Regions from separate parts of the Arthrobacter woluwensis genome, predicted to be linked through region 1. Evidence: riboswitches for the same ligand, from Rfam matches in the RefSeq annotation. Region 1 holds a riboswitch; each other region holds the start of a gene.

What was found. Region 1 has a riboswitch for S-adenosylmethionine ahead of QFZ52_RS04055 (bifunctional o-acetylhomoserine/o-acetylserine sulfhydrylase). Riboswitches for the same ligand answer to the same signal wherever they lie in the genome.
Region 2: linked by a shared signal. The riboswitch ahead of QFZ52_RS16180 (DUF1737 domain-containing protein) and the one ahead of QFZ52_RS04055 (bifunctional o-acetylhomoserine/o-acetylserine sulfhydrylase) in region 1 are both predicted to bind S-adenosylmethionine.
Region 3: linked by a shared signal. The riboswitch ahead of QFZ52_RS10105 (aminotransferase class V-fold PLP-dependent enzyme) and the one ahead of QFZ52_RS04055 (bifunctional o-acetylhomoserine/o-acetylserine sulfhydrylase) in region 1 are both predicted to bind S-adenosylmethionine.

What each region holds. Positions count from the first base shown of each region.
Region 1 is NZ_JAUSXR010000001.1:918,135-927,744, reverse strand. Features, by position in the region: gene metX (homoserine O-acetyltransferase MetX) at 172-1,329, opposite strand; SAM riboswitch class IV at 1,340-1,454, opposite strand; gene QFZ52_RS04055 (bifunctional o-acetylhomoserine/o-acetylserine sulfhydrylase) at 1,609-2,928, opposite strand; SAM riboswitch class IV at 3,027-3,144, opposite strand; gene QFZ52_RS04050 (hypothetical protein) at 3,319-3,777, shown strand; gene QFZ52_RS04045 (VOC family protein) at 4,023-4,661, shown strand; gene QFZ52_RS04040 (hypothetical protein) at 4,909-6,519, shown strand; gene QFZ52_RS04035 (CPBP family intramembrane glutamic endopeptidase) at 6,557-7,381, opposite strand; gene QFZ52_RS04030 (histidine phosphatase family protein) at 7,472-8,152, shown strand; gene QFZ52_RS04025 (DeoR/GlpR family DNA-binding transcription regulator) at 8,219-9,064, opposite strand; gene QFZ52_RS04020 (class II fructose-bisphosphate aldolase) at 9,061-9,610, opposite strand, start outside.
Region 2 is NZ_JAUSXR010000001.1:3,106,164-3,115,773, reverse strand. Features, by position in the region: gene QFZ52_RS14320 (O-succinylhomoserine sulfhydrylase) at 1-1,195, opposite strand, end outside; gene QFZ52_RS14315 (rhodanese-like domain-containing protein) at 1,199-1,600, opposite strand; gene QFZ52_RS16180 (DUF1737 domain-containing protein) at 1,597-2,094, opposite strand; SAM riboswitch class IV at 2,103-2,209, opposite strand; gene QFZ52_RS14305 (FAD-dependent oxidoreductase) at 2,386-3,924, opposite strand; gene QFZ52_RS14300 (zinc-binding dehydrogenase) at 4,185-4,685, opposite strand; gene QFZ52_RS14295 (alcohol dehydrogenase catalytic domain-containing protein) at 4,741-5,097, opposite strand; gene QFZ52_RS14290 (SRPBCC domain-containing protein) at 5,310-5,843, opposite strand; gene QFZ52_RS14285 (GNAT family N-acetyltransferase) at 5,952-6,482, shown strand; gene QFZ52_RS14280 (aminodeoxychorismate lyase) at 6,510-7,433, opposite strand; gene cls (cardiolipin synthase) at 7,748-9,160, shown strand; gene QFZ52_RS14270 (helix-turn-helix transcriptional regulator) at 9,285-9,610, opposite strand, start outside.
Region 3 is NZ_JAUSXR010000001.1:2,210,043-2,219,652, forward strand. Features, by position in the region: gene QFZ52_RS10080 (sigma-70 family RNA polymerase sigma factor) at 1-277, opposite strand, end outside; gene QFZ52_RS10085 (DoxX family membrane protein) at 449-904, shown strand; gene aroA (3-phosphoshikimate 1-carboxyvinyltransferase) at 908-2,275, shown strand; gene rsgA (ribosome small subunit-dependent GTPase A) at 2,277-3,401, shown strand; gene hisN (histidinol-phosphatase) at 3,466-4,287, shown strand; SAM riboswitch class IV at 4,360-4,475, shown strand; gene QFZ52_RS10105 (aminotransferase class V-fold PLP-dependent enzyme) at 4,514-5,923, shown strand; gene QFZ52_RS10110 (class I SAM-dependent methyltransferase) at 6,043-6,819, shown strand; gene QFZ52_RS10115 (Nramp family divalent metal transporter) at 6,907-8,166, shown strand; gene QFZ52_RS10120 (metal-dependent transcriptional regulator) at 8,241-8,954, shown strand; gene QFZ52_RS10125 (hypothetical protein) at 9,013-9,610, shown strand, end outside.

The DNA of each region.
Region 1 (9,610 bases):
TCCGGACCTGCGGAGATCCCCTCAGCGACTGCTCCATAGGATGTCGTTTTCCCCGGATTTCGCGGCGGAATGACTTCCTATGGAGCAGTCAATGGGTTGTGAGGGCCGGATGGGTTGTGAGGGCCGGATGGGAATCTGGAGGCGGGGTTGAGAATGCCGGATAGGCCCGCCTCAGGCGAAAAGCGTCCGGCCGAGCAGCGCGCCGAGCTGGCCCGCTTCCGTGAGGAAGCCGTCGTGGCCGATCTCCGAGGCGATCCGGTGCACCGTGACGTCTCCGGGCAGGGCCGCGGCGAGGGCCTCGGACTGCCGGGGCAGGTAGAGCCGGTCGGACTCCACCGCGGCGACGAAGAACTCGACCGGGCTGTCCGCCAGCGCCGCCTCGACGCCGCCGCGGCCGCGGCCGACGTCGTGGCTCATGAGCGCTTCCGTCAGCGCGATGTAGCTGTTGGCGTCGAAACGGCGGACGAGCTTGCCGCCCTGATGGTCCAGGTAGCTCTCCACCTGGTACCGGCCCCGTTCGGCGAGGGCGGAGGCGTTGAGCGGCGACTCGCCCTCCTGGGGTTTGCGGCTGAAGCGGGCCTCGAGCTCCGCCTCACTGCGATAGGAGATGTGCGCGATCCGGCGCGCCAGGGCCAGGCCCGCCTCGGGCGCCGGGCCGTCGTAGTAGTCGCCGTCGCGGAAGGCCGGGTCCTGGCGGATGGCGAGGGTCTGCGCCTGGGCCAGGGCGATCTGCTCGGCGGTGCTGTGGGCGCCGATCGCGATCACCGCGCACTTGCGGACCCGCTCGGGGAACCCCGCGGCCCATTCCAGCGCCCGCGCGCCACCCATGGACCCGCCGACCACCGCGAACCACTGCCGGATGCCCAGCTGATCCGCGAGCCGCGCCTCGGCGACCGCCGCGTCGCGGAGCGTGATGAACGGGAACCGGGAACCCCACGGTTTGCCATCGGGGGCGGGGCTGGACGGCCCCGTGCTGCCGTTGCAGCCGCCGATGATGTTCACGGCCACCACGAAGAACCGGTCCGTGTCGATCGCGCGGCCCGGGCCGACCAGTCCGTCCCACCAGCCCTCCTCGTCCGTGTCACCCTGTGCGACGTGCGCGCTTCCCGTGAGGGCGTGCTGGATCAGGACCGCGTTGCCGCCATCGGGCGCGAGCGTCCCCCAGGTCTCGTACGCGAGGGTGACGTCCGGCAGCTTCCCGCCGGCCTCCAGCTCCAGCGGCCCGACGACGGCGGTGCGCTGCACACCGTGGCGCGCGTCGGCGTCGCGCTCCTCGCGGGTGGTGGTGTCCCGCGCAGTGGACAGTGGACGGGATGCAGCGATAGTCATGGGGCCTCTATTCCTGAGCTTGCCCGCGCCGGCCGGCGCTGGGCCGAGTCTTCACCCGGGGCACCCCACCGCAGGAGGAGGGTTGCCGGCCAGCGAACCGGGGTTTGGCGCTGGCACTCGTGACTCTCGGACCAGTGTAAAGGATCGGAAGAGGCCGTTTCTGAAGATGACGCTTCATGAGACAGGCTCTCGGGATTTATGTTCGCCCAAGTGGCAGCAAGGGCCGCGCATTCCGAAGAATGCGCGGCCCGTGGATGTCCCGCGGATGCCCCGAGGGGCTCAGACGGCGGCCTTCGCGGCCCGGAAACCGGCGTCCAGATCGGCCAGGATGTCGTCGATGTGCTCGATGCCCACTGCGAGACGGACCAGACCCGGGGTGACGCCCGCGGCGCGCTGACCGGCCTCGCTGAGCTGGGCGTGCGTGGTGGACGCCGGGTGGATGACGAGGGAACGGACATCGCCCAGGTTCGCCACATGCGAGTGGAGTTCCAGCGCGTCCACGAACGCCTTGCCGGCTTCGAGTCCGCCGGCGATCTCGAACGCCACCACGGCGCCGATGCCGTTCGGACCGTACTTGCGCCCCCGCTCGTACCACGGGCTGCTCGGCAGGCCTGCGTACGCGACGCGTTCGACGTCGTCGCGCGCCTCCAGGAACTCGGCGACCTTCAGCGCGTTCTCCACGTGGCGCTCGACGCGGAGGCTCAGCGTCTCGAGGCCCTGCGCGATGAGGAACGCGTTGAACGGGCTGACGGCGGATCCAAGGTCACGCAGCAGCTGCACGCGGGCCTTCAGGATGTAGCTGAGGTTGGCGCCCAGCGCACCGTCCGCGCCGAGGTCGCGGGCGTAGACGAGTCCGTTGTAGCTCTCGTCCGGGGTGTTGAAGCCCGGGAACTTCTCCGGGTCCGCGCCGAAGTCGAACTTGCCGGAGTCCACGATCACACCGGCGATCGCGCTGCCGTGACCGCCCAGGTACTTGGTGGCCGAATGCACCACGATGTCCGCGCCCCACTCGAGAGGCCGGATGAGGTACGGGGTGGCAAGGGTGTTGTCCACGATCAGCGGGACGCCGGATTCGTGCGCCACGGAGGCCACGCCCTCGATGTCCAGGATGTCCTGCCGCGGGTTGGAGACGACCTCGGCGAAGAAGAGCTTGGTGGTCGGCCGGACGGCGGCGCGCCAGTGGTCCAGATTGTCCGGGTCCTCGACGAAGGTGACCTCGATGCCGAACTTCTTCAGGGTGTTGGCCAGGAGGTTGTAGGTGCCGCCGTACAGGCTGGGGCTGGCCACCACGTGGTCACCCGCCTCGGCCACGTTGAGGATGGCGAACGTCTCCGCGGCCTGGCCGGAGCTGAGCAGCAGGGCCGCCAGGCCGCCTTCGAGGCTGGCGATGCGCTGTTCGACGGCGTCCTGCGTCGGGTTGCCGATGCGGGTGTAGATAGGGGCCAGTTCGGCGAGCGCGAAGCGGTTGGCGGCGCTCTCGGCACTCGGGAACACGAAGGACGTGGTCTGGTAGATCGGCAGGGCCCGCGCGCCGGTGACGGCGTCCGGCTCCTGTCCGACATGGATCTGGCGGGTTTCGAAGGACCAGTTGTTGGTCATGGCTTTCCTTAGATTTCAAGGGCCAGGAACGGTCTCCCCCACCATCGCGGCGTCAGCCTTCCCGAAGGAGAACCTGAAGGGAAAGAGACGGCGCCCACGGCCCGCGCTTGCGTGCCGGCGTGCATGCCGACCCGCCTGGTCTTCACCCGGGGCACCCCGCCGCGGACGGAGGGTTGCCGGCCAGCAAGCCGGGGCTCGATGCTGGCACTCATGACCTGCAACCCAGGGTAGGGGGCCGGAGGGAACGCGGAAAAGGGCTGCGTCACAGAACGTCCCAGAGGCCCTCGCCTGCGGCGGCAAGGCGAATGGGGAGGTCTGCCCATTCCCCTCCGCAGCGCGGTGGGGTTGACTCTGAACCATCACTCACCCGCACCATCGAGGAGTTTCATCATGGGGATTCAGACACATCACACATCGCCGTTCGGCCGGCGCCTCCTGGCCGCCGTCGCCACCGCCGGACTCGCCGTGGCAGGCCTGCTCGCCTCGAGCGCTCCGGCGTCCGCCGGGACTCTGGAACAGCACGGCCAGGTGGTGAAGCAATGCTCCGGGATCAAGAAGAACACCTATGCGGTGGCCGGCACCACCGCCACCATTCAGTACTGGTACTCCACCAACAACGGCGGCACCGCCTGCGCCATGCTCTACGACAACAAGGCCGGCGCCACCAACCTCCAGCTCAACATCGCCACGAGCTCGGTGTACTCCCACGACCACGGGATCTACGAGTACTACGCCGGCGGGGTTCAGCTGACCAACATGAGGGGCAAGTGCGTCGGCATCGCGGCCAATGTGTACAACAGGGCCGGGGACAAGGTGCTCGGCTACCGCCACGTCAGAGTCTGCAACTGACCAGGTCTCCAACTGAGCAGGGGCTGCAACCGAGCAAGCCCCGCAACTGCTCCGCAAGGCATCCCCAGCCAGGGACCTCTGCCGCCGGCCCAGCCGCTCCAGCACACCCTGACCGCGCGTTCCGGGCCTGGACACCCAGGCCCGGAACCGGGGAATTCCGCCCGGGCTGCCGGGAATCCGCCGCCGTCGCGTGACTTAGGTAACCCTAAGCTGAGTGCCTAGTCACAAAGTGCAAGGATGATGCCATGCGCATGGATCACGTTTCTTACGCTTGTGAACGCGATGGCCTGGAGGCCACGGCGGAGCGCATTTCTGCCGCTCTTGGACTGCACGCGGTGCGCGGTGGGGTACACCCCCGTTTCGGCACCCGCAACATGATCTTCCCCTTGGCCGACCACAAGTATCTTGAGGTCGTGGAAGTCCTGGACCACCCCGCTTCGGACAAGGCACCGTTCGGCCAGGCCGTGCGGGCCCGCTCCGCGATGGGCGGTGGGTGGATGGGCTGGTGCGTCGCCGTGGACGACCTGGCCCCCTTCGAATCACGTCTGGGCCGCGAGGCCGTCCCCGGGAACCGCAAGTTCCCCGACGGCCGCGAGCTCATCTGGAAGCAGATCGGCATCCTGGGTCTCATCGCGGACCCGCAGGTGCCGTACATGCTCAAGTGGGAGGGTGACTCCACCCTCCACCCGTCGCTCGTGTACCCGAGCGACGTCAGGGTCTCCAGCCTCACCATCGCCGGTTCCGCGGAACGCGTGACCGAGTGGCTCGGCGAGGAAGTGGAGAACCCGCTGGAGGACGTCGCCGTGGAGTGGATCGCTCCGCACGGCACCCCCGGCATCATGTCCGTGACCTTCGAAACGGCGAACGGCTCCGTGACCCTCTGAGGCTCACCCGCCCACGCCGCCTGAAGGCCGCCTGTTCCGCATCGCGCGGAGCGGCGGCCTTCGTCGTACCCCGCTTCCCCGGCGCCACCTCCTCTTTCGGAGCGGCCCGTGTTCAGTACGATGAGTCCACCAGCGACGGCGCCACGCACCGACGAGGCCACGGCCGCCCAGAGGTCCGCGGAGCCGCTCGCTGATCAGGCCACGCTCGCCGGCGCGGGCGCGGTGTCAGAGCCCAGAGGGAGGGCCCATGAAGAGAACATCACTCGCAGCCGCACTCGCACTGCTGACCCTGCTGGTCACGTCCTGCACCCCCGACGGCGGCCGGCCCGCCCCGCCGGCGCCGTCGCCGACGCAGCGGGTCGTCCCAGCAGGCAACCCGGACCGCGACCAGGCCGCCGTCCGGCGGCAGCTGGCGGCCGTCGATCCGTGCGCGCTGCTCGAGCCCCGCACCACCGCGGTCCTCGGGCGGAAACCCGAGCTCGTCAGCACCACGCCGTTCGACTGCCGGGTCCAGGATGAGGGTGTGCAGGCCGTGAGCTACGCGGACAGCACCGCCTCCCAGCGGCACTGGCAGGAGCGGCTCGATCTCGGCGGTGTGGTGGCCTACCGCTCCACCAAGGCGACCGGCCGGTGCACGATCAGCCTGCCGGTCGACTTCGACCACGCCATCACCCTCGCCCAGGATGCGGTGGGCGCCTACGACTGCACGCAGCCCGAGGCGTACGCCAAGGCCGTCGCTCCGCGCCTGCGGGATGATCCGGCGTCGTTCGCGCGGAAGGACCCCCGGCCCGGCGTCTCCGTGTGCGATGTCCTGTCCTCGGCACTCGGGCCCCTCCCCACCGGGCAGGCCCTGGCGCCCCGCAAGTCCTTCACCAGCAGCCTCGCCGAATGCGGTGTCTGGCGGGACGCGGCGGCCTCGGGCGGCGCGCCCGTCTACACCCGGCAGGCCCTCACGCTGGCCTACCGGCAGCCTCTGGCAAAACTGCGCACCGGGGGCGGCTGGCAGGACAGCGAGGTGCGGCCGATCGCGGGGACCGATGTCCTGTTCTGGAAGGATTCCGGAGCCGGCTGCACGCTCCTCTGGGACGCCTGGCCGAACCAGACGCCCGTGCGCGACCGTGTCATCCAGGCACAGGCCGAGGCGGCGACGTGCGCCGACGCCTCCGCGCTCGCGCAGAAGCTCATCCCCGTCCTCGCCAAGGCCGCGCCGCAGACCCTCGCGAAGACGCCCCTCGTGTACTCGGCGACGGAGCCGGACCTCGCGGCGCCCGGAGCGTGCTCCCACGTCGTGGACCAGGACCTCCGGAAGTGCGCACCCGCCACGGGTGCCGCCGCGTCCTCGGACCCGCGGCAGACCGTCGCGTACGGCGCAGCGGATGCCGACACCCTGTGCACGGCCGCGGCCCCGACGGTCCGGAGGATCGCGGGGTCGGCGCTGGAGGCGGTCACGGCCGTCCCTCCGGGCGACGGAGTACTCAACCCCGGTGTCCTCCCGGTGCTGTGCGAATTCGTCGAGCCGAGCCACAGTGTGGTGGTGCGCATCGGCGCCGTGGCGGATCTGCCGCTGAACAGCAGGCTGCTCCTCACGCAGACCCGCACCGCCCGCGACACCGACTTCGCCGGGCATGCGGCCAAGACCAGCTCCGGGGAGGTGCTCCGCGGCGCGCCGGACACCCGGAGGACCGCCCTGATCGCGGACACCACGGCCGAGGCGCCGGGCCTGCTGCTGGTCGAGATGTCGGCCCTGCCGGACCGCGGCCAGGGCACCGGCAAGGTGTCACCGGCGGCCCGGGAGCGATTGAACGGCTTCGACGACCTGGCCACGGCGCTCAGCAAAGAACTGCTCGGCGCCCGCTGACGGCACGGGCACCCGTGCCCGGGCCGAGCGCCCACGCCTAGCCCAGCCCGATCGCCTTGCCGAACAGGTCGTAGCCCACGAACGCCCCCACATCGAGCAGGGCATGCGCCACCACGAGCGGCATCACGCGCCGCCACTTCAGGTACACCCACCCGAACACCAGCCCCATCACCACATTGCCGAGGAACGGTCCGAACCCCTGATACAGGTGATAGCTGCCCCGGAGCAGGGCGCTCGCCAGCACGATCCAGAGCGGTGAGAAGCGCAGCTGCCCGAGCCGCCGGAACAGGTAGCCGACCACCAGGGTCTCCTCCAGCACGCCGTGCCGGATGCCCGACAGCACCAGGACCGGCACCGTCCACCAGTGGGCGTCCAGGGCGGCCGGGATGATCGCCGTCGTGACGCCGAGCGCCCGGCCCGCCGCGTACAGCGCCAGCGTTCCCGCGCCGATGCCGACCGCGAGCGCCAGGCCGGTCCCGGCGTCGCGCACCGGATGCGCCAGGTCGAAGCCCATCCCCCGCCAGGGCTTGCGCCCGGCGACGCCGCGCCACGGCAGGAAGGTGGCGAGGAGGTAGAAGGCGAGCAGCACCGGCACCAGCGAGAACACGATGTCCAGCAACTGGTACAGCAGATCGAAGAACTCCCGCTGATTGCGGGAAGGATTCAAAGTGGACGTCGCGGAGGAGAGCGGCCCGCGGCTGAGCTTGTCGGCGAGCTGCACCACCGAGTACACCGCGGACTGCCCCAGCGACAGCCCCAGCACGAGCGCGATCTCCCACCAGAGGCGCCGCCGTCGCCGCTCGTCCGCAAGAGGCTCCCAGTCCAGGGACGACGACGGCGGGGACGGCTTCAGGCGCGGCATGTCACCACTGTAGTGACGCGCCACGGACACGCGCACACTCCGCCGATCCCGCGGCGCCCCGTGGCCCGGCGGTGCGCCTAAGCTGGGCCTATGAGTGCGCCGCAGCAAATCATCATGATCCGGCACGGGCAGTCGGCGGCCAACGTGGACACCGGGATCTACAACCGGGTCCCGGACTACCGGATCCCGCTCACCGAGCTCGGAGTGGAACAGGCCCGTCAGGCGGGCGAGAAGATCCGCCGGCAACTGGACGGCCAGCAGGTCTGCGTCTACGTCTCGCCGTACCTGAGGGCCTATCAGACCCTGGACGCCCTGGGACTGGGCGATCTGACCGAGCGCGTCATCGAGGAACCACGTCTCCGGGAGCAGGACTGGGCGAACTTCCAGATCGCCGGGGACATCGCGGACCAGAAGGAGCTCCGGAACGCCTACGGCCACTTCTTCTACCGGTTCCGTGAGGGTGAATCAGGGTCGGACGTCTACGACCGCATCTCCAGCTTCATGGAGACCCTGTACCGCCACTGGTCCAAGCCGAGCTACGCCCCCAACGCGCTCCTGGTCACGCACGGCCTCACGATGCGCCTGTTCTGCATGCGCTGGTTCCACTGGTCCGTGGAGTACTTCGAGTCGCTCAACAACCCGGGGAACGCCGAGATCCGCACCCTCATCCGCGAGGAGCACGGCAAGTACCGGCTGGACGCGCCGTTCAGCCAGTGGACGCAATGCCGCGAGACGGCGACCGTCCTGGACGCGCCGCCGCTGCACTTCTGAGACGGACCACCTCTGGGACGTGGCCCGGCCCCGCCGTGAAGGCGGACCGGCCCTGGCCGCCCGGCCCTAGTGCGCCGTCTCCTCCTCGCTCGGAACCGATGACGCGTGCCGGTGATCCGCCACGCCGTCCCGGGCCACCAGCACCTTGGTGCCGCGGTCCTGGAATGCCTTGAGATCCTTGGCGGAGATGCCCTCATCCGTGATGAGATTGCGCATCTGGAAGCCGTGCATCGTGGCGAAGGCCCGCTTCCCGATCTTCGAGGAGTCGGCCAGGATGTAGCCCTCCAGGGCCCGCTTGGCCATGAGAGAGTTCACCTGGGCTTCGCCCTCGTCGTTGATGGTGGGGCCGAGGACCGGGTCCACTCCGTTGACGCCGATGAACGCGATGTCCAGCGCCACCTTCTGCATGATGGTGTCCGTGAACGGTCCCACGAGTTCGTAGGAGCGCGGGTTCAGAATGCCGCCGGTGACCATGATCTTGATGTTCGGGCGCACGGCCAGCTGCGAGGCGATGTTGATGGCGTTGGTGACCACGGTCAGCGTGGGCCGGTTGGACGGGGCGTTGAGGTCATCCCGGGTGGCGAGGACCTGCGCCAAGGCGGTGCTCGTGGTGCCGCCGCCCAGGCCCACCACCATGTACGGCTCCACGAGGGAGGACGCGGCAAGGGCGATCTGCTGCTTCGCCTCGGCGTTGTCGTCGCGGTTGTAGCGGCCGGGAAGGTCGTAAGAGACGGAGCCCGTCGTGGCGCCGCCGCGGGTACGGCTCAGCAGCCGCTGCTTGGCCAGCGAGTCCAGGTCACGGCGTGCCGTGGCGGGAGAGACGCCCAGCTGGGTGACGATGTCCTCCACCTCGATCTGGCCACGCTCGGCCAGGAGGTCGAGAATGGCCGTCAATCGGTCGGTCCGGTTCATGAAGCACGCTCCGCAGTGTCGAAAAGAGTCAGAAGCCGGGCCACTTCTGGAATCAGTGCAGCCCGCCCCGCCCCCAGGTATTTCCGGGAATCCACAATATCCGGATGAGCTTCAAGGTACTCGCGCACAGCCCGTGTGAAGAAACCGTTAAGGTGTGTCGAGACGTTGATCTTCGTCATGCCCGCACGGATCGCCGCCTGGATGTTCGCATCGGAGACGCCGGAGGAGCCGTGCAGCACGAGGGGGACGTCCAGCGCGGCGTGCAGGGCGGCGATGCGTTCGAGGTTCAGCTGGGCGTCGCGGCTGGTCATCGCGTGCGAGGAGCCGACCGCCACGGCAAGGGCGTCGACGCCGGTGGCCGCGACGAAGTCCCGGGCCTCCTGCGGGTCGGTCAGCACGCCGGGCGCGTGTGCCCCGTCCTTCCCTCCGACCTTGCCGAGCTCCGCCTCGACGTAGACGCCCGCGGCGTGCGCGTACTCCCGCACGCGAGCGGTCGAGGCGACGTTCTCCTCATAGTCGAGGTGGGCGCCGTCGTACATGATGGAG
Region 2 (9,610 bases), 2.2 Mb from region 1:
GCGCCTGCTCGAAGTCGCGGATCAGGTCGTCCACATCCTCCAGCCCGACCGACAAGCGCACCACACCGTCACCCAGCCCGATCGAGGCCCGGCCTTCCGGACCCATGGCGCGGTGCGTCGTCGTCGCCGGATGAGTGATGAGGCTCTTGGAGTCGCCCAGGTTGTTCGAGATGTCCACGATCTTCAGGCCGTTGAGCAGCGTGAACGCCGCGTCCTTGGCCGTGCCGCCGGGAAGCGGCGCGAGCTCGAACGTCAGCACGGTGCCGCCCGCGCTCATCTGCTGTTTCGCCAGTTCGAACTGCGGGTGCGAGGGCAGCAACGGATACTTCACCCAGGTCACCCCGGGCTGCCGTTCGAGCCACTCGGCCAGCTTCAGAGCGGAGGCGGACGAGTGCCGCACGCGCATGTCCAGCGTCTCCAGGCCCTTCGTCAGCACCCAGGCGTTGAAGCTCGACAGCGACGGCCCCGTGTGCCGCATGAGGTTCTTCACCGGCCCGTCGATGAACTCCTTGGTCCCGAGGATCGCGCCGCCCATGACGCGCCCCTGCCCGTCGATGTGCTTGGTCCCGGAATACACGACGACGTCGGCCCCCAGATCCGTGCAGCGCTGCAGCATGGGGGTGGCGAAGACGTTGTCGGCCACCACGGTGGCGCCCGCGGCGTGCGCGAGCTCGCTGACCGCGGCGATGTCCACGATCTCCTGCATCGGGTTCGACGGCGATTCGAAGAACACCGCCTGCGTCGGCACGGACAGGGCCTCGCGCCACTGCTCCAGATCGGGCCCGTCGACGAACACGGTCTCCACGCCCCAGCGCGGCAGGATCTCGTTCAGGATCACGAAGCAGGAACCGAACAGCGACCGCGCCGCGACCACGCGGTCCCCGGCGGCGAGCAGCGCGCCCAGGGCCGTGAACACCGCGGACATGCCGGACGCCGTCGCGAAGCACGCCTCGGTGCCTTCGAGCAGCCGCAGCCGCTCCTGGAAGGTGGCGACGGTCGGATTGCCGTAGCGCGAGTACACGAAGCGCTCGTCCTCACCGGTGAAGGCGCGTTCGGCGGCCTCCGCGGAGTCGTAGACGAAGCCCGAGTTCAGGAACAACGCCTCGGAGGTCTCGTAGAAGCCCGTGCGGTCCAGCCCGCCCCGGACGGCCTGCGTGGCCGGCGACCAGGACGCGGCCTCAGGATTGAACGCCATGCCTCACGCCCCGATGGTGGTCGGCAGGCCGCTGTTCTTCCAGCCGTTCACGGTGCGCTCCCCGAAACGGTCCGGGACGCCCTCGAAGCCTTCCAGGACGTTGTACGAGGACCAGCCCGCCGCCGTCGCGGCTTCGGCCGCCGCGATGGAGCGCTGCCCGGAGCGGCACAGGAACACGAGCTCCGCGGTGCCCGCCTCCGGCGCCTGCTCGGCGAGCTCCGTGAGGAAGCCCTGGTTCGGCGCGCCACCGGCCAGGTTCCACTGGATGAACAGGGGGTCGCCGGACGGGGCCTTCGGACGGCCGATGTGCGCCCACTCCGCCTCGGTGCGCACGTCCACGAGGATGGCGCCGTCCTTGAGCTTGTTCCAGGCCTGCTGTGGCGTCAGGTCACCCGCGTAGCTCACAGGGCACCGCCGTAGGGGGCGAAGCCGGTGGCGGGGACGGCGTACGGGTCGACGACCGGGGCCGGCGGCGCGGGCGGCGCGTAGGGCAGGACGACGGCCTGGGCCGCGATCACCGTCTCCCCGTTGAAGGTCACGGACGGGCTCCCGTAGAGGATGTACCCATCGGCCAGGGCGGCGGAGACCCGTTCGCAGAATTCGCGGGTGTCCGGGCCGGTCAGGAGGCGGTAGGGCAGGCGGGCGGGCGTCTCGGCCGTCACGTCCTGGGGCGCGACGGCGGGCGCGGCGGCAGTGGCCTGCTCGGCGGCGGGGGCGGTCGCCGTCGTCGTGGCGGCCTTCGCGGGGGAGGCCTTGGCGGCTGCCGGCTTGGCGGCCGCGGCCTTCGTGGTGCGCGGAGCCCGGGTGGCGGGCTTGGCCGCGGTGCTCCTGGGCGTCGTGGCCTTGGCGGCGCCGGCGGTTCCGGCAGGGGCGGACGTGGGTTCTTTGCGGGCAGGCAAGTGGGGCTCCTTCGCGCTTGCAGTTGACACATGCCGAGTAGTCACCTGAGGCACCCCGCCGCGTGTGGAGGGTTGCCGACCGGTCAGTCAGGGCTTGTCACCGGTGCTCGTTACTCTGCAAAAAATCTAGCACCAGGCCCCGGGGAGAAGTGTGACGGGAGGCTTCATCTTCTGTCATGAACCGGGCGGATTCGCTCACGGAAACAGCACCCACGGAAACGTGGTTCACCCCGGGAAATTTCAGGGGGTGAACCACGTTTCCGTGGGTGAACGCGCAGGACCGGCCGGCGCTCACTCCTCCGGCTCGTGGGTCGCGGCGCCGGTGGCCACGGAGTCGACCACCAGATCCTGCGTCGCCGGTCCCTGGAGCACCGTGCCGTCCGGGGCGAACCGGGACCCGTGCAAAGGGCAGTCCCAGCTGCGTTCGGCGTCGTTCCAGCGCACGATCCCGCCACGGTGCGTGCACACGGCGGAGAGCCTGCACGTGCGCCCGCCGACCGTGGAGACGGCCTCGGGTCCGTCGCCGTCGTGCGCCACCACGCCGTGGCCCTCCCGCGGCACCACCTCGTGGGCGTCCGGCGGCGAGAGGAAACGGGAACTGACCCAGTCCTTGGCCCAGTCGACGGCGACCGCGGCGTTCTGCGCGAGTCCGGACCTCAGGCCGGGGCTGGTGGCCGAACGGTCCCGCAGCCTCTCGGCCCACGGCATCCGACCGCCCAGGATCTCGGCACTCAGGGCCAGCCCGGCCGCCATGCCGGTGCTCATGCCCCACTTGTCGTACCCGGTGGCCACGAAGATCCGGCCTCCGCCGAACGGCATCGGTCCGATGTAGGGCAGACGGTCCGCGGAACGGTAGTCCTGGCCGGACCAGGTGTGGGTGACCTCGGCTCCGGGGAAGTGGTGCCGGCCCCAGTCGAGCAGTTCGTCCAGGCGGGCCTGGGGCGAGGGTTCCTTGCCCGTCGCGTGACCGTTGCCTCCGATCAGGAGGAGGTCGCCGCCGTCGTCGTCCGGGGCGCTGCGGAGCGACCGCGCTGGCGTCTCGACGGAGAGGTACATGCCCTGCGGGACGGGCGTGCCCGGAGGCAGCCGGAGTGCCGCGGCGTAGGACTGCGAGGGGTGGAGCCGGGCGAAGTAGCCGCCGCGGTCCAGGAACGGAATGCCGGTGGCGAGGACGGCCCGGTCCGCGAGGAGCCGGCCGCGGGACGTCCGGAGGATGAGGCCTTCCTCCTCCTGCTCGATGTCGTGGACGCGGGTGCCCTCCAGGAGCACACCGTCGTGGGCGAGGAAGTCCCGGGTCATGGCCTCCAGGACGTCCATCGGGTCGAACTGCGCCTGGTCGTCGAGGCGGAGTGCGGCCGTGATCGGGAACGGCAGCTCCGTGGCCGCGACCTCAGCCACGGCCAGCCCGGCGTCCCGCGCGGCCTGGAACTCGGCGCCCAGCTGCCGCGCGCCGTCGTCGGTCACGGAGAAGACGTAGGCGTCACGCCGCTGGAAGGGGACGCCCTGTTCCTCCAGGAATCGGAGGAGCCAGGCCTGACCCTCCCGGTTGCCCTCGACGTAGGCCTCCACCAGACTCAGCGGATGGCGGTCACGCAGCGCGGACAGCCGGGTGCCCTGCAGGAGGCTCAGTTTCGCGGTGGTGTTGCCGGTGGTGCCGGAGCCGACGGCGCGGGCCTCCACGATCGCGACGCGCTGGCCGCCACGGGCCAGCAGCAGCCCGGTGGCCAGTCCGCTCAGTCCCGCGCCGACGACCACGGTGTCGTAGCGGGCCTCCGGAATGAATTCGCCGGCTCCCTCAATCGGTGGCCGGTCCAGCCAGAGTGACGTCATGGTGTTCCCCTTCCTCGATCGGATGGAACCACCGTCACCGGGTGATGCGCCGTGCTCCCGACGGCGGCGGCGGGGCGTCGCCCCTCCCTTCCACGCTAGGCCGGGGCCGGGGAATCCAACACCCCCTCTGTGGGCGGGCTCTGCCAGGGGCGCTGACGGAAGCGCCCCCGGAAACGTGGTTCACCCCGGGAAATTTCAGGGGGTGAACCACGTTTCCGTGGGTGAAGGCGCGGGAACCGGCCGGCCCGGCGCTGCGCCCGTCAGTCGAGCGTGACGACCACCTTGCCGCGGACGTGGCCCTCCTCCAGCAGCCGGTAGGCGTCCGCCACCTGTTCCACGGGGAAGGTCGCTTCGAGGGGCAGGACCAGGGAACCGTCGGCGAGGCCCGCCGCGATGCGCTCCAGCGCGCCCGGACCGGCATCCCCGCCACCGGTCGCGATGAACCCGCCGTCCTGATGGCCGTGCGCGGCGATCGCGGTGATGCGCTCCGCGGGGACACCGAAGCCCTGCGCCACGGTGATCACTTCGGTGCCGTTGAGGTCAGCAGCGGCAGTGGGCGTGCCGATCTCCGCGACGCGGTCCGCCAGGCCCGCGCCATACGTGACGGGCACGGCGCCGAGTCCGCGCAGGAATTCGTGATTGCGTTCGGACGCTGTCCCGATCACCGTGGCTCCGGTCGCGACGGCGAGCTGCGTGGCCAGAACGCCCACGCCTCCCGCGGCCCCGCCGATCAACACGGTGTCCTCCGGCGTCAGCTTCAACTGGTCGATCGCGGCGGCAGCGGTCCGTCCGGCGATGTCCAGGGTCGCGGCCAGCTCATCGGAGAGTCCGTCCGGGGTGCGGTGCAGTCCGCTCGCGGGGACCAGGACCGAAGTCGGCCACCGCTTCGTGCCGCTTGCCGCCGAACACCCGGTCGCCCACGGCGAAGCCCGTGACGCCCTCGCCGAGTTCGTCGATTTCGCCGGCGAAGTCGTTGCCGACGCCGGAGCCGGGAGCTCCGCCGAACGCCTCCGCCGCGGGGCCGCCGTGGAAGATCTTGAAGTCGACCGGGTTCAGACCGGCGGCCGCGACGCGGACACGGACCTCGCCCGGGCCCGGCTGAGGCACCTCGCCGGCGACCAGCTGCAGGACCTCGGGTCCGCCGAACTCTTCATACCGCACTGCACGTGTCATGGTGATTCCTCGCTTTGCGCTGTCGGCGTCGTCCCGGTCACCTCTCGCGTGAGGGGCCGGTCCGGCGCACTGTTCTCACTGATGCTGTTCCCACTGATGCCCCGTGCAACGGGACTCGCGACGACGGCATTCCGGATGCGACGTCAGATGACGGGGAAAGGGCTCGGGCGCGGGTCCGACAGGGCGCGTGCGGGGTCAGAGGGCGCGTAACTCTACTGCGGCAGCGGGGTGGAGAAGGCGCCCAGCTCGGAGAGGAGGTCGGTCAGGCGGGCCAGGCCGCCGTCGTCGTCCGAGCCGCCGACCTCTTCGCGGGCGGCGGGCGAGGTGAACATGGCGATGGCCTCGAGGCGGCAGCCGCCGCCGGGCAGTTCGAGGAAGTCGAGGACTTCGAGGACGGGGCCGTGCGAGTCGGCCTCCGCCTCCACCGTCTGCACGATGCGCCACGGCTCGGAGACCTCGTGGAAGGAGCCGTAGAAGGTCCAGTCGTCCCCGCCGGCGCCCACGGAGTAGCTCCAGGATCCGCCGGTGCGGGCATCCCAGCGGCGGAACCGCAGTTCGACGCCGTCCGGCACCAGCCAGCGGGCCAGCCAGAGCGGGTCGGTGTGCGCGCGGAACACGGTCTCAACGGGCGCGTCGAACTCCCAGACCCTGTTGATGCCGCGCAGGCCCTGCCATTCCTCGAGCTGCCGGATGCTCTCCACCTGTTCGTCCTCCTTGTTCTCCTGGAAGTCTGCGGCGGCCGTCATCCAAGGTCAACGACAGCCCTCATCGGGCGGCACAATTCGTCACCGGCGTTCATCCCGGGTCATGCGGCGCAATCCCGGGACTGGTTGACTGGAGTGATGATCCGCGCCATGACCACTGCAGACTTCCGTGCCGTCCAGGACCTGGAACGTGCCGCCGGCGAACTCTTCCGGCAGGCCGGGATGGCCTCGATCGCCGACGACGAGCCCTTCAGTGACGCCGTACTGGCCACTTTCGCGGCGTCCGGCTGGGCGTGGGTGCTGACCGTGCCGGCCGGCGGGGTTGCGCCGGTCCCCGGCGTGGAGGACGCCACCGTCGAAGTGGCTGGCTACGCCGTCGGCGAGGTGGTGGACGGCGAGGCCCACCTGGAACAGCTCAGCGTCGACCCGCGACACGGCCGGCAGGGGCTGGGCGCGCGGCTTCTGGAGCACTTCCGTACCGTCGCCCGGGATCGCGGGATGCGCCGAGCAACCCTGACGACCTTCAGCGAGATCCCCTGGAACGCGGCCTATTACGCCCGGCTCGGATTCGCCGTCCTGCCGGAATCGGAGTGGGGGCCGGAGCTCCGCGCCAAGGTCGCCGAGGAGGCCGCCCACGGCCTGGACCGCTGGCCGCGCGTGGTCATGGCCGCGGAGCTGTAGGTCGGGGTTCCGGCCGCGCGACCCCGCTTATTCGATGCCGGCGAACAGCCGGTTCAGTTCCTCGGTGAGTTCCGCCGCAACGGCCGGGTCGGAGCCGATCGTCCTGCCGTCGAGGTGCTTCACCGGTGCGATCAGGCGGATCGAGGAGATCAGCCACACGGCGTCGGCGTCGAACAGGTCCTCCGGCTCGAGCGGCCCGTAGCCGAGTTCCCAGCCTGCCTCCTTCGCCGCGGCGAAGAGGGCGCCCTGCGAGGTGCCCGGGAGGATCCCGGCATCAAGCTGCGGCGTGACGAGACGCTTGGTGACCGAGCCGTCGTCGTTCACGTCACGGTGCGCGAGCAGCACGGTGGAGGTCGGCCCTTCCAGCACCCGGCCGTCCGCGGACGTGAAGATCACGTCATCCGCGCCGAGCGAATGCGCGTGCCGCAGCGCCGCCATGTTAACGGCGTAGCTGAGGGTCTTCGCGCCGAGCAGGAGCCACGGGGCGCGCTCGGCGAGATCGCTGTCGTAGCCGCGGTCCAGCAGCACGACGTCGATCCCCTCCACGCGCTGCTTCTTCCCCAGAGCGGGGGCCGGGCTGGCCTGCACCCACTCGGTGGGCGCCCCCGCCCCCTCCACGCCACGCGTGACCAGCAGCTTCACCACGAACTCGTCCACGCCGGGGTGCGATTCGAGGTACTCGTCCACGGCCGTGCCGATCGCCGCGCGCCACACGTCCGCATCGCTGATCGCGAGGTCCAGGGCGGCGGCGGACCCGGCCAGGCGGGCCAGGTGCGCGGGGAGCTTGCGGAGCTTGCCGTCGAGCACCAGGAGCGATTCGAAGACACCGTCACCGCGGGTCGCGCCCAGGTCCGTCGCCATCAGCTGAGGCACGGAGGCATCCGCCACGCGGCCCTGCGGGAAGGCGGGATCGAGGAACACGAGCACGGTGCTGGGGGACGTCGAAGTCATGGGTCCAGCTTAGAGCCGCAGCCCCTGAGGTGCGCGCGGCCCGGTGGTGTCTGCCCAGCATTGCGTGCTCAGTTGTTGCGGGTGTCCGGCCGGAATACCCACAACAACTGAGCACACAACACGAGGGGAGGAGAGGTTCGCGCAGGGCCGCGCTGGGAAGCCCGCCCCGGAAACGCCCGGGGACGGATATTCTCAGGGGAGACCGCGGCCACCCGGGACCATCCGGAGAGGGGAACGCGACCACGACAAGGGGGAGATGCGTGCTGCCATACAGCTGGCCTCAGGAGTGGTCGGTGGGGTTCACCATCTGGGTCATGGCCGACATCGTGATCCGTCTCGTCCTGCTCGGTGTGGTGCCCGGCAATCGCCGTCCCACCACGGCGATGGCGTGGCTGCTGGCCATCTTCCTGGTGCCCGACGCCGGCCTGGTCCTGTTCCTGCTGTTCGGCAACTTCCGGCTCAAGGGCCGCCGCGTCCGCGAACTGGAGGACGTCAACCGACGGGTGCGGGAGGCCAGCTCCCTCTTGGAAGGCGAGTCCGAGCAGCTGCACCTGCCGGTCTGGCTGCGTTCCGCGATCGAACTCAACCACCGGCTCGGAGCCCAGCCGCTCACCACCCGGAACCGTGTCGAACTCATCCCCGGCTACTTGGAATCGATCGATGCGATGACGGCGGCGGCGCGCGGGGCCAAGCGCTACGTCAATGTCGAGTTCTACATCATGGCGTACGACTCGGTGACGGAACCGCTGTTCACGGCCCTGGAGGAGGCGGCCGAACGAGGGGTGGAAGTCCGCCTGCTGTTCGATCACATCGGCACGCTGCGGGTACGGGGCTACCGGCGGCTGCTGCGGCGTCTGAAGAATTCCCAGATCCGCTGGCGGCGCATGCTTCCGGTCATGCCGTTCTCCGGGCAGTGGCGCCGCCCGGACCTCCGGAACCACCGCAAGATCATGGTGGTCGACGGGGAGGTGGCCTTCACCGGGTCGCAGAACCTCACGGAGCCCTCCTACAACAATCCCAAGCACCGCAAGGCCGGCCGCCACTGGGTGGAGCTCATGGCCCGGGTCGAGGGGCCGGTGGTCGCGAGCCTGAACGTCGTCTTCGCCACCGACTGGCTGAGCGAGACGGATGAATCCCTGGAGGAGCAGATCGTCCTGCCCGAGGCGGTCGACGGCCACATCCCGGCCCAGGTGGTGCCGAGTGGGCCCGGGTTCTCCCAGGAGAACAACCTGCGCCTGTTCAACACGCTGATCTACTCCGCGCAGGAGCGGGTCTCCATCTGCAGCCCGTACTTCGTCCCGGACGATTCCCTGCTGTATGCCATCACCACCGCCGTTCAGCGTGGCGTTCACGTGGAGCTCTTCGTCTCTGAGCAGGGCGACCAGTTCCTGGTGCATCACGCCCAGCGGTCCTATTACCAGGCCCTCCTCGAGGCCGGGGTGCGGATCTTCCTCTACAAAGCGCCCGCCGTGCTGCACGCGAAGCACTTCACGGTGGACGAGGAGGTGGCGGTCCTCGGCTCGAGCAACATGGACATGCGGTCCTTCTCCCTGAACTTCGAGGTGTCCCTCATGATGGTGGGCCCCGAGATCGTGTCAGCGCTGCGGAAGGTGCAGGAGGCCTACCGGGCCACTTCGCGGGAACTGACGCTGGAGGAGTGGCAGGAACGGTCCGTGCTCTCGAAGTACGTGGACAACGTCTGCCGGCTCTCGGCCACTCTGCAGTAGCTGCATCGGATCTGGCCGGACCCACGGCTTTGTGGTTCGCCCACGGAAATGTCCGTGGGTGAACCACGAAAGCGTGGGCGACGCCGACGGGGGGCTGACCCGGACGACGCCGGGCCGGGCGGGGTCAGCGGGAGGCGGCGCCGCCGTCGTCCGTCGCAGGGTCCTGTGCCGGCGTGTAGACGATCAGCTTCAGCGCCGGGGCGTCCGCGAGCGTGAGCTGGTGGTGCTCGTAGGTGACCGTGCTGCCGTCGAGGTGGTTGAAGCTGCGGGTCCGGGGCGTGAACCCACGGATGCCGTGCGCCTCCCACTGGGCGCGGAACTCCGGGCTCGACTGCAGGAGTCCCGCCACCAGACTGGCCTTCCGGGCGTCCTCGATCCGTGAGCCCGTCTCGGCCCGGAACTCGGCGAGGAACTGCGCGCTCGTCTGGTCCCAGTCGGGCAGCAGGGCAC
Region 3 (9,610 bases), 1.3 Mb from region 1:
CCGAATACAGCTGGTCCACGTACTGCATGGCGTCCCGCTCGAAACGGGCCCGCCGCTGGTCGTCGCTCTCGGACGCGACATCCACCGCACTGCTGTCCGAGGCCGACCGCCCCGTTGCTTCTTCGTCCGTCTTCCGGGCCGCTGCGGCTCCGGACCCGGGGATCTCCGATTCCGTGGTGTTCATCGCGTCCCAGTCTAGCCCCGCGGACAGGGCCGGAACCCGGGAGCCACCGGTCCAGCCCACGGGTGCGGCCGGGCGATCCAAGACCACGGGCATGGGCACTCCTGAAACATCGTCGGCACGAGGCTTCTCCTCGTGTCATCACTGCTTCGGACAACCGGTTCCGCGGCGCAATTATTCCGCAAAGATGCAAGACTAGAGGTAGTCCGGGCGCTCCTGTCCCGTGACCCACCAGGTGAACCCATCTCTCCAGGAGGTCTCGTGTCCATGGTTCGAATCCTTGCCCGTCCGCTCCTCGCCAGCAGCTTCATCGCCGACGGCATCCACAAGATCAAGAAGGCCCAGGATCCCACCGTCCGGCCCGCCGTGCTGGCACGCCGCGTGGCGGACACCCTGCCGGTCGAGCTCGGGGACGCCTTCCTGAATCGCGCAGCCGGCGGCGCGCAGCTGGGTGCGGGCGCTCTCTTCGCCTTCGGCAAACTGCCGCGTCTCGCCGCTCTGGTGCTCGCCGCCTCCGCCGCGTGCACCACGGCTCTGGAGTACCGCGCCGCTGACGCGACCACCAAGGAAGGCCGCGCGGCTCGCCGCAATCAGCTCCTGAAGAACCTCTCGCTCAACGGCGCCGCCCTGCTGGCCATCGTGGACACCGCGGGGAAGCCGAGCCTCGTGTGGCGTGTGCAGAACCGGCCCGAGGGTGGCGCCGGCGCCTCCAAGGGAGACTGATTCGTGCCGCAGCAAGCCCCTGTCGTCCAGCCCTGGGCGGCGCCCCTGGCCACCGGTCCGGTCGACGCGACCGTCTCGGTGCCGGGTTCCAAATCCCTGACCAACCGCTACCTCGTGCTCGCCGCACTCGCGGACGGCCCCTCCCGGCTCCGCGCGCCTCTGCATTCCCGCGACTCGGCGCTGATGATCGCGGCCCTGCGCAGCCTGGGCGCCACCGTGGAGGAGGTCCCCGGGGACGGGTCCTTCGGTCCGGATCTGGTCATCACCCCGATCCCCCAGGACGCCCCGGCCTCCGCCGTGAGCGTGGACTGCGGGCTCGCCGGGACAGTCATGCGGTTCGTCCCCCCGCTGGCGGCCCTGCGCAGGGGTGACACCCACTTCGACGGTGACCCCCACGCCCGTCAGCGCCCCATGGGCGCGATCATCCAGGCACTCGCGGCGCTCGGCATCACCCTGACGTCCGACGACGGCGGCGCCCCGGCGTCGCTCCCCTTCACCGTGCGCGGCGAAGGCTCCGTCCCCGGCGGCCACGTGATCATCGACGCGAGCGGGAGCAGCCAGTTCGTCTCGGCCCTCCTCCTGGTCGGCGCCCGCTTCGACGATGGCCTCCACATCGAGCACGCCGGCAAGCCCGTGCCCAGCCTGGACCACATCCGGATGACCGTCGAAGTCCTCCGGTCCCTGGGTGTCACGGTGGACGACTCCGTGCCGGACCACTGGTTCGTCTCCCCCGGCCCCATCAGCGCCTTCGACGTCCGGATCGAGCAGGACCTCAGCAACGCCGGTCCGTTCCTCGCAGCGGCGCTCGTCACGGGCGGCACCGTCCGCGTGCCGCATTGGCCCAGCCCCACCACGCAGGTGGGCGACCTCTGGCGAGACATCCTCACCCGGATGGGCGCGACCGTGACCCTGGACGGCTCCACCCTCGTGGTGCAGGGCGGGTCCCGGATCCTGGGCGGCGACTTCGCCGACACGAGCGAACTGGCTCCGACGGTCGCAGCGCTGTGCGCCCTGGCCGACTCGCCGTCGCGCCTGAGCGGCATCGCTCATCTGCGCGGTCACGAGACCAACCGGCTCGAGGCCCTCGTCACCGAGATCCGCCGGATGGGTGGCGACGCGGAGGAGACCGCCGACGGCCTGATCATCCGGCCCGTCCCTCTGCACGGCGCCGTCCTGGACAGTTATGCAGACCATCGCATGGCCACCGCGGGCGCCATCTGGGGTCTGGCCGTGCCGGGGACGTTCGTGGAGGACATCGCCACCACCGCCAAGACCATGCCCGATTTCCCCGCACTCTGGACGGCCATGCTGGACGGACGCGCAGGGGACACGGAGCAGATCTCGCCCGCCGGCACTCAGGCTGGCTCCTGACGTGGGGCAGGGTCAGTCCGGTCGTTCCCTGTCCTCCTGGGATGAATCCGATGTCCGGCTCCGGCCGAGCAAACGAGGGTCCCGGCCCCGCACGAAAGACCGCCCGAGCCACTCGGATGCGGTGATCGGGCGCATCATCACCGTGGACCGCGGACGCTACACCGCCGTCCTGGACGAGGGGACGCCGCAGGAGCGGACGGTGATCGCGGCGCGGGCGAAGGAGCTCCGGCGCAACCCGGTCGTGGTCGGCGACTTCGTGGCCCTCGTGGGCGACGTCTCCGGAGATCCCGACACGCTGGCCCGGCTGGTCCGCATCGAACCCCGCAAGACGCTTCTGCGGCGCAGCGCGGACGACACCGACCCGGTGGAGCGCGTCGTCGTCGCCAACGCGGACAAGCTCGTGGTCGTGGTCGCGGCCGCGAACCCCGAGCCCCGCACCGGCTTCATCGACCGCGCCCTCGTGGCCGCGTACGACGCCGGGATCGAGCCGATCCTGCTCATCACCAAGGCCGACGTGAAGGACCCCGCCGAGCTGCTGGCGAACTACCAGGCCCTGGATCTCAAAGTCATCATCAGCCGCACCACGGAGGCGGGAGCCAGCGGGATCGACGCCCGGAGCGCCGACGGCGGTTCCGCCTCCCTGCTGGGCACCGCCGTCGAGGAACTGCGGGAGGAGCTCGACGGCTCCGTCAGCGTCCTCCTGGGGCACTCCGGCGTCGGCAAGTCGACCATGGTCAACGCCCTGACGGGATCCGAACGGGCCACCGGACAGGTCAACGCCGTCACCGGCCGCGGACGCCACACGTCCAGCTCCGCCCTGGCACTCCAGATGCCGGGGGCGCGGCCCGGAACGTGGATCGTGGACACTCCCGGCGTCCGGTCCTTCGGCCTCGCCCTGGTCGATCCCGAACGCATCCTGCAGGCGTTCCCGGATCTGGCGCCCGGCACCGAGGCCTGCGAGCGCGGCTGCAAGCACGGCGCGCAGGCGATCGGCTGCGGCCTGGATGCCTGGGTGGCCGAGGGACACGCCGGGCCCGCCGGAGCCTCGCGGCTGGAGTCGCTGCGCCGGGTGCTGGACGCCGGAACGCAGGAGGAACGCGAGGCCAAGGAGCTCGGCACTCCCTGACGGCGCGGTCACGTCCACGCCCCGGATGAGCTGGGATGCGTGCTTTGTGGGTACGGTTTAACCCATGATGGACTCCTCCCAGAACTACACCGATGACCTCCGGCTTGCCCATGTCATGGCGGACCAGGTGGATGCCCAGACCATGGCGCGCTTCAAAGCCCAGGATCTGAAGGTCGAGACCAAGCCGGATCTGACACCGGTGAGCGATGCGGACCGGAGCGCCGAGGAGTACATCCGCGCCCAGCTGTCCCGGGCCCGGCCTCGGGACTCCGTCATCGGCGAGGAGTTCGGCACCACGGGCCACTCCTCCCGCCGCTGGGTCATCGATCCGATCGACGGCACCAAGAACTTCGTGCGCGGCGTGCCCGTCTGGGCCACGCTGATCGCCCTCATCGAGGACGATCAGGTGGTGGTCGGCGTCGTCAGCGCCCCCGCCCTGGGCCGCCGCTGGTGGGCCTCCAAGGGCCATGGCGCCTACACGGGCCGTTCCCTCGCCTCGGCCACCCGGCTGAAGGTGTCCGACGTCCACCGCCTCGAGGACGCCTCCCTCTCCTACTCCAGCCTGGGCGGCTGGAAGGAACTCGGCCTGCGGGACGAGTTCCTCGACCTCCACGACACGGTCTGGCGCACCCGCGCCTACGGCGACTTCTGGTCCTACTGCCTCCTGGCCGAAGGCGCCGTGGACCTCGCCTGCGAGCCGGAGCTGAACCTCTACGACATGGCGGCGCTCGTGCCGATCGTCACCGAGGCCGGTGGCCGCTTCACCTCGCTCGACGGGCAGGACGGCCCGTTCGGCGGCAACGCGGTGGCCAGCAACGGCATCCTGCATTCAGAGTTCCTCCGGAGGCTCAATCCCGGGCTGGACGATCTGCTGCAGGCCCCCTGAGCAGGTCATATTCCACGTAATATTGGCGGCGCGTTCCTTCGGGGACGCGCCGCTGTTTTACTCTCGTAATCAGGTCACGAGTGCCAGCGCAAAACCCCGGTTTGCTGGCCGGCAACCCTCCAGACGCGGTGGGGTGCCCCGGGTGACGACCAGGCCGGCCACAGAAAGTGGTGCGGCAAGCGCGGTGCCCGCCTGTGCGGGCCCCTCCACGATGCAGAGGTCCAGCATGTCCGTCAACACCCTCGCCCCCCGCTCCACCGCCGCCGGAACCGGTCGCGCCCACGCGCCGTCGTTGGCCGCCAATCCGTTCGCCGCGGTCACCGGCGCGGAGATCCAGGCCCCGCTCATCCAGGGCGGCACGGCCCGGTACGCCAATCTCGACTACGGCGCCTCCGCCCCCGCGCTCAGCGTGGTCTCGGCCTACCTGAACGAGATCCTGCCGTACTACGCGAGCGTGCACCGCGGCGCCGGCTACGCCTCGCAGATCAGCACCTCGGTGTACGAGAATGCCCGGGAGATCGTGCGCGACTTCGTGGGCGGACGTCCGGATGACCTGGTGATCTTCACGCGCAACACCACCGATTCGCTGAACGTGCTGGCGGGCTGCCTCCCCCAGCGCCAGGGCGAACAGGCCGGCGACGTGCTCTACCTGGACATCGAGCACCACGCCAATCTGCTCCCCTGGCAGCGGGTCGGTCACCGGAGCCTCGTGGCGCGGGAGACCATCGCGGCCACCGTGGAGGCCCTCCGGGAGGAGCTCGAAGCCGGCGGTGTCGCCCTCCTGGCCGTGACGGGCGCTTCCAATGTCACCGGTGAGATCCTGCCGATCGCCGAGCTCGCCGCCTTGGCGCACGAGTACGGCGCCCGGATCGTCGTGGATGCCGCCCAGCTGGCGCCGCACCGCCGGATCGACATCACCGCGCTCGACGTCGACTTCCTCGCCTTCTCCGGCCACAAGCTGTACGCGCCGTTCGGCGCCGGAGTCCTGGTGGGCCGTGCCGATTGGCTCGACGCCGGGACTCCCCACCTGCTCGGCGGCGGCGCCGTGCGGGAGGCCCGCCTCGATTCGGTCGTCTGGACCACCGGACCGGCCCGGCATGAGGGCGGCTCCCCGAACGTCCTCGGCGCGGCCACCCTGGCCCGGGCGACCCAGGTCCTGGCATCCCTCGACCACGACTCGTGGCAGCAGCACGAGGCGGACATCCGCCGCCACCTGGAGGACGGTCTCGCCGCCCTGGACGGCGTCACCGTGCACCGCATCTTCAGCGATTCCACCGACTCGATCGGCGTGGTGAACTTCTCCGTGGAGGGTTACGACGCCGGCCTCGTGGCTGCTTACCTCTCCGCCGAGCACGGGGTGGGACTCCGGGACGGCAAGTTCTGCGCCCACCCGCTGCTCAAGCGGCTGGGCCTGCCCGCCGGATCGCTCCGGGCCAGCTTCGGTCTGGGGTCGCGGCTCGAGGACGCCGAGTGCCTCATCGAGGGGATCCGGCAGCTGCGCGAACGCGGTCTCGGCTGGGACTACGTGGTCGACGCCGGACGCTGGGTTCCCGCGAACGATCAGCGCAGCTACCCGCACTGGGCGCCGAACACCCCCGGCACGGCGGGCGCCGCGCCCTGCACCACCACGGACTGATCCTCTGACGCAGCACGTCCGGTCGCACAGGGGCCGGCGCGTCCGCCCCCTGTGCGACCCTTAAACGGCAAGCCGCCCCGCGCTCCGCGGGCGGATCCCGTCATCGTCCAGGAGTCAGCATGTCAGCCCGTCACGTGTCGCCGCCCGGTGGTCCCCGCATGGACACCACCACCCGCCGGGAGATGGGCCGCGCGTTCGAACAGGGCGGGGAGCACTACGCTCAGGTCCGGCCTTCGTATCCGGCGGAGTCAGCTGCATGGTGCGTGCCGGACGGCGCGCGATCGGCCGTGGACCTGGGAGCGGGCACCGGCAAATACACCGCGCTGCTCGTGGATCTCGGCCTGGACGTGACGGCCGTGGAGCCCTCCGCCGACATGCTGGCCCAGCTGCATGCGGAACTCCCCGGCGTCGCGACCGTTCAGGGAACGGCGGAGGCCACGGGGCTTCGTGCGGAGAGCGCCGATCTGATCGCGGTGGCCCAGGCCTGGCACTGGTTCGATCCTCTCGCCGCGAGCGCGGAGGCCCTCCGGGTCCTGCGGCCGGGCGGGACCCTCGCACTGATCTGGAACCAGCTGGACACGTCCGTCCCGTGGGTGCACCGGCTGTCCCGCATCATGCACGCCGGTGACGTCATCAAGCCGCACTTCGTGCCCGCCGTCGGGCCCGGCTTCACCGAGCTCCAGGCCGCGGTGATCCCGTGGCAGGACCGGGTGACGCCGGAGGATCTCCTGGAGCTGACCAAATCCCGGAGCTACTACCTGCGGGCGTCCGCCCCCACCCGGGAGAAGGTCCTCAGCAACCTCGAGTGGTACCTCTGCGAGCATCTCGGACATCGCCCCGGGGAGATCCTCACCCTCCCCTACCGCTGCTACGCGTGGAAGACCACGCGGCGCTGACGGTCACACTTGCGCCGAGAGGTCTCCGAGCCTAGAGTTTTAGGCAAGCCGAAATTACCTGGTTCGGCTCGCCTAAAGGAGGATGAGATGAAGACCGAGCTGTCCCCAGGAGTCGTCGCACCACGCCGCGGCGCGGGAATCCTGCTGCTCGGGCCGGCCTTCGTCGCCGCCATCGCCTATGTGGACCCGGGCAATGTCGCGGCCAACCTGACCGCGGGCGCCCAGTTCGGCTATCTGCTGGTCTGGGTCCTCGTGGCCGCGAACATCATGGCCGTCATGGTCCAGTACCAGTCCGCCAAGCTCGGGCTGGTCACCGGACGCTCCCTCCCCGAACTCCTGGGGCAGAGGTTCCCCACGTGGGGCCGGCGGCTCTTCTGGCTGCAAGCCGAGACGGTGGCCGTCGCCACGGATCTCGCGGAGGTGGTCGGCGGCGCCATCGCCCTCAACCTGCTGTTCGGCATCCCGCTGCCCCTCGGCGGCATCATCATCGGCGCGGCGTCCATGGTCCTGCTCCTGATGCAGAACCGGCGGCGCCAGCGCAGCTTCGAGAACGCGATCATCGTGCTGCTCGCCGTCATCACAGTGGGGTTCCTGTGCGGTCTGATCGTGAGCCCGCCCAGCGCCGGCGGTGTGCTCGGAGGCCTGGTGCCCCGCTTCCAGGGCACCGAGTCCGTGATGCTGGCGGCGAGCATGCTCGGTGCGACCGTCATGCCCCACGCGATCTACGTGCACTCCGCGCTCTCCCGGGACCGGCACCGCCCGGTGGGTGGCCCGGAACCGGACGACCGGGCTCTGAGCCGCCTCATCCGGGCCACCCGCTGGGACGTCGTCTCCGCCCTGGCCATCGCCGGCGCCGTGAACATCGGCATGCTGCTGCTCGCGGCCTCCGCCCTGAGCGGCCGGGAGGGCACCGACAGCATCGAGGGCGCGCACGCCGCCATCACGACGACGCTCGGCCCGGTCATCGGCGCGGTGTTCGCCGTCGGGCTGCTCGCCTCGGGTCTCGCCTCCACCGCGGTCGGGTCCTACGCCGGCGCCACGATCATGGGCGGCCTGCTCAAGGTGCAGATCCCGCTCCTCCTGCGCCGGGTCCTCACCCTCATCCCCGCCGTGATCATCCTGGCGGTCGGCATGGATCCCACCCAGGTGCTGGTGCTGAGTCAGGTCGCCCTGAGCTTCGGCATCCCCTTCGCCCTGATCCCGCTCTTCCTGCTCAGCCGGGACCGCCGCGTCATGGGCCGTCACGCAGACCATCCCGCGCTCCAGGTGGCGGCCGCCGTGAGCGCCCTCCTCGTGATCGTCCTGAACGGCGTGCTGATCTGGCTGACATTCGTCCCGGGCGGCTGAGGAGTCGCGGCTCCGGCGCGACGGCGGCCGACCACCACCCCGGCGCCGTCGCCCGCCTCGACTAAACTGGGGCCGTGAAGTCTGCCGTCGCCTCCTCCTCGATCGAGGACTACGTCAAGGTCATCTACTCGTTCACCGAGTGGCAGGACAAGCCCATCAGCAGCACCCAGCTGGCCCAGCGGCTGGGCGTGGCGAACTCCTCGGTGTCCGAGATGGTGCGCAAACTCAAGGACCTCGGCCTGGTGGACCACAAGCCCTACGGCGCCGTGACGCTCACAGCGGAGGGCCGGACTTTGGCTCTCGCCGTCGTGCGACGGCACCGCCTGATCGAGACGTTCCTGGTCCGCGAGCTCGGCTACGCGTGGGACGAGGTCCATGACGAGGCCGAACTCCTGGAACACGCCGTCTCCGAGACCTTCGTGGAGCGCCTCGCGGAGAAACTCGGCCACCCGGACCGTGACCCTCATGGCGATCCCATCCCCACCGCCGACGGCACCGTCGCGCTGCCCGACGCCCGGTTGCTCTCCGAGCTGGATGAGGGGCACCACGGGCTCATCACCCGGATCAGCGACGACGACCCGGAGCTCCTGCGCTACCTCAGCCGGGAGGGCGTGGACGTCGACGCCGTCGTCGAGGTCGGCGAACGCAAGCCGTTCAGCGGCGCACTGCAGGTTCATGTGGCCCCTCCCGGCGGCCAGGAGGGCCACACCGCGGAGCTGGGCGAGCAGGCGCTGCACGCCCTCTGGGTCGCGGACGACTCGCCGCATGAGGGCTGCATCCTCCCCTGAGGGTCCGTTCCTTCCCCGGAGCATTGCGGATCGCGGGGCATCGTGTTTGCATCCTTGCATGAGCATCATCGATCCGGACGCCGCCGCTCGTGCCAAAGCATCCAGGACCCCGCAGGCCCAGGACCTCTGGGTGCCCGGCCTCACACTGGTCCTCGGCGCTTTCGTGACGGCGTACAGCATCACCGCGTTCGTGACCGTGCTCGATACGGAGAACGAGGATCCGGAGCCGTGGCAGTGGATCCTCCGGATCATAGCCCTGACCGTCGCCGCAGGCGCGACGATCGTGGGCCTGAACACCTGGGTCGCCCGCTCCGTGCGCAATCCCCGGCTGCCCGGGTTCGGCGCGGCTCAAGCCCTCGCCTGCGCCTCCGCCGCCTTCGGAACGACCGTCGTCGCGCCGGCACCGGAATGGTTCCGGGAACCGCGGATGATTCCCGGGACCTGGTGGCTGGCCGGAATCGCCCTGTTCCTGGGGATCCTGTCCGTGGTCTCCTGGGGCGCGCGGGCCGCCGACCGGCGCCGTGAAGAGGACACCGTGCGCACCGGACGGCTGACCACGGGAGTGGTCACCAACCAGGGCTATGAGCGGTTCCACGAGTCCAACCGGATTCTGACGTCGGTCACCTACTCCTTCGAGGACCTCAACGGCACCCGCC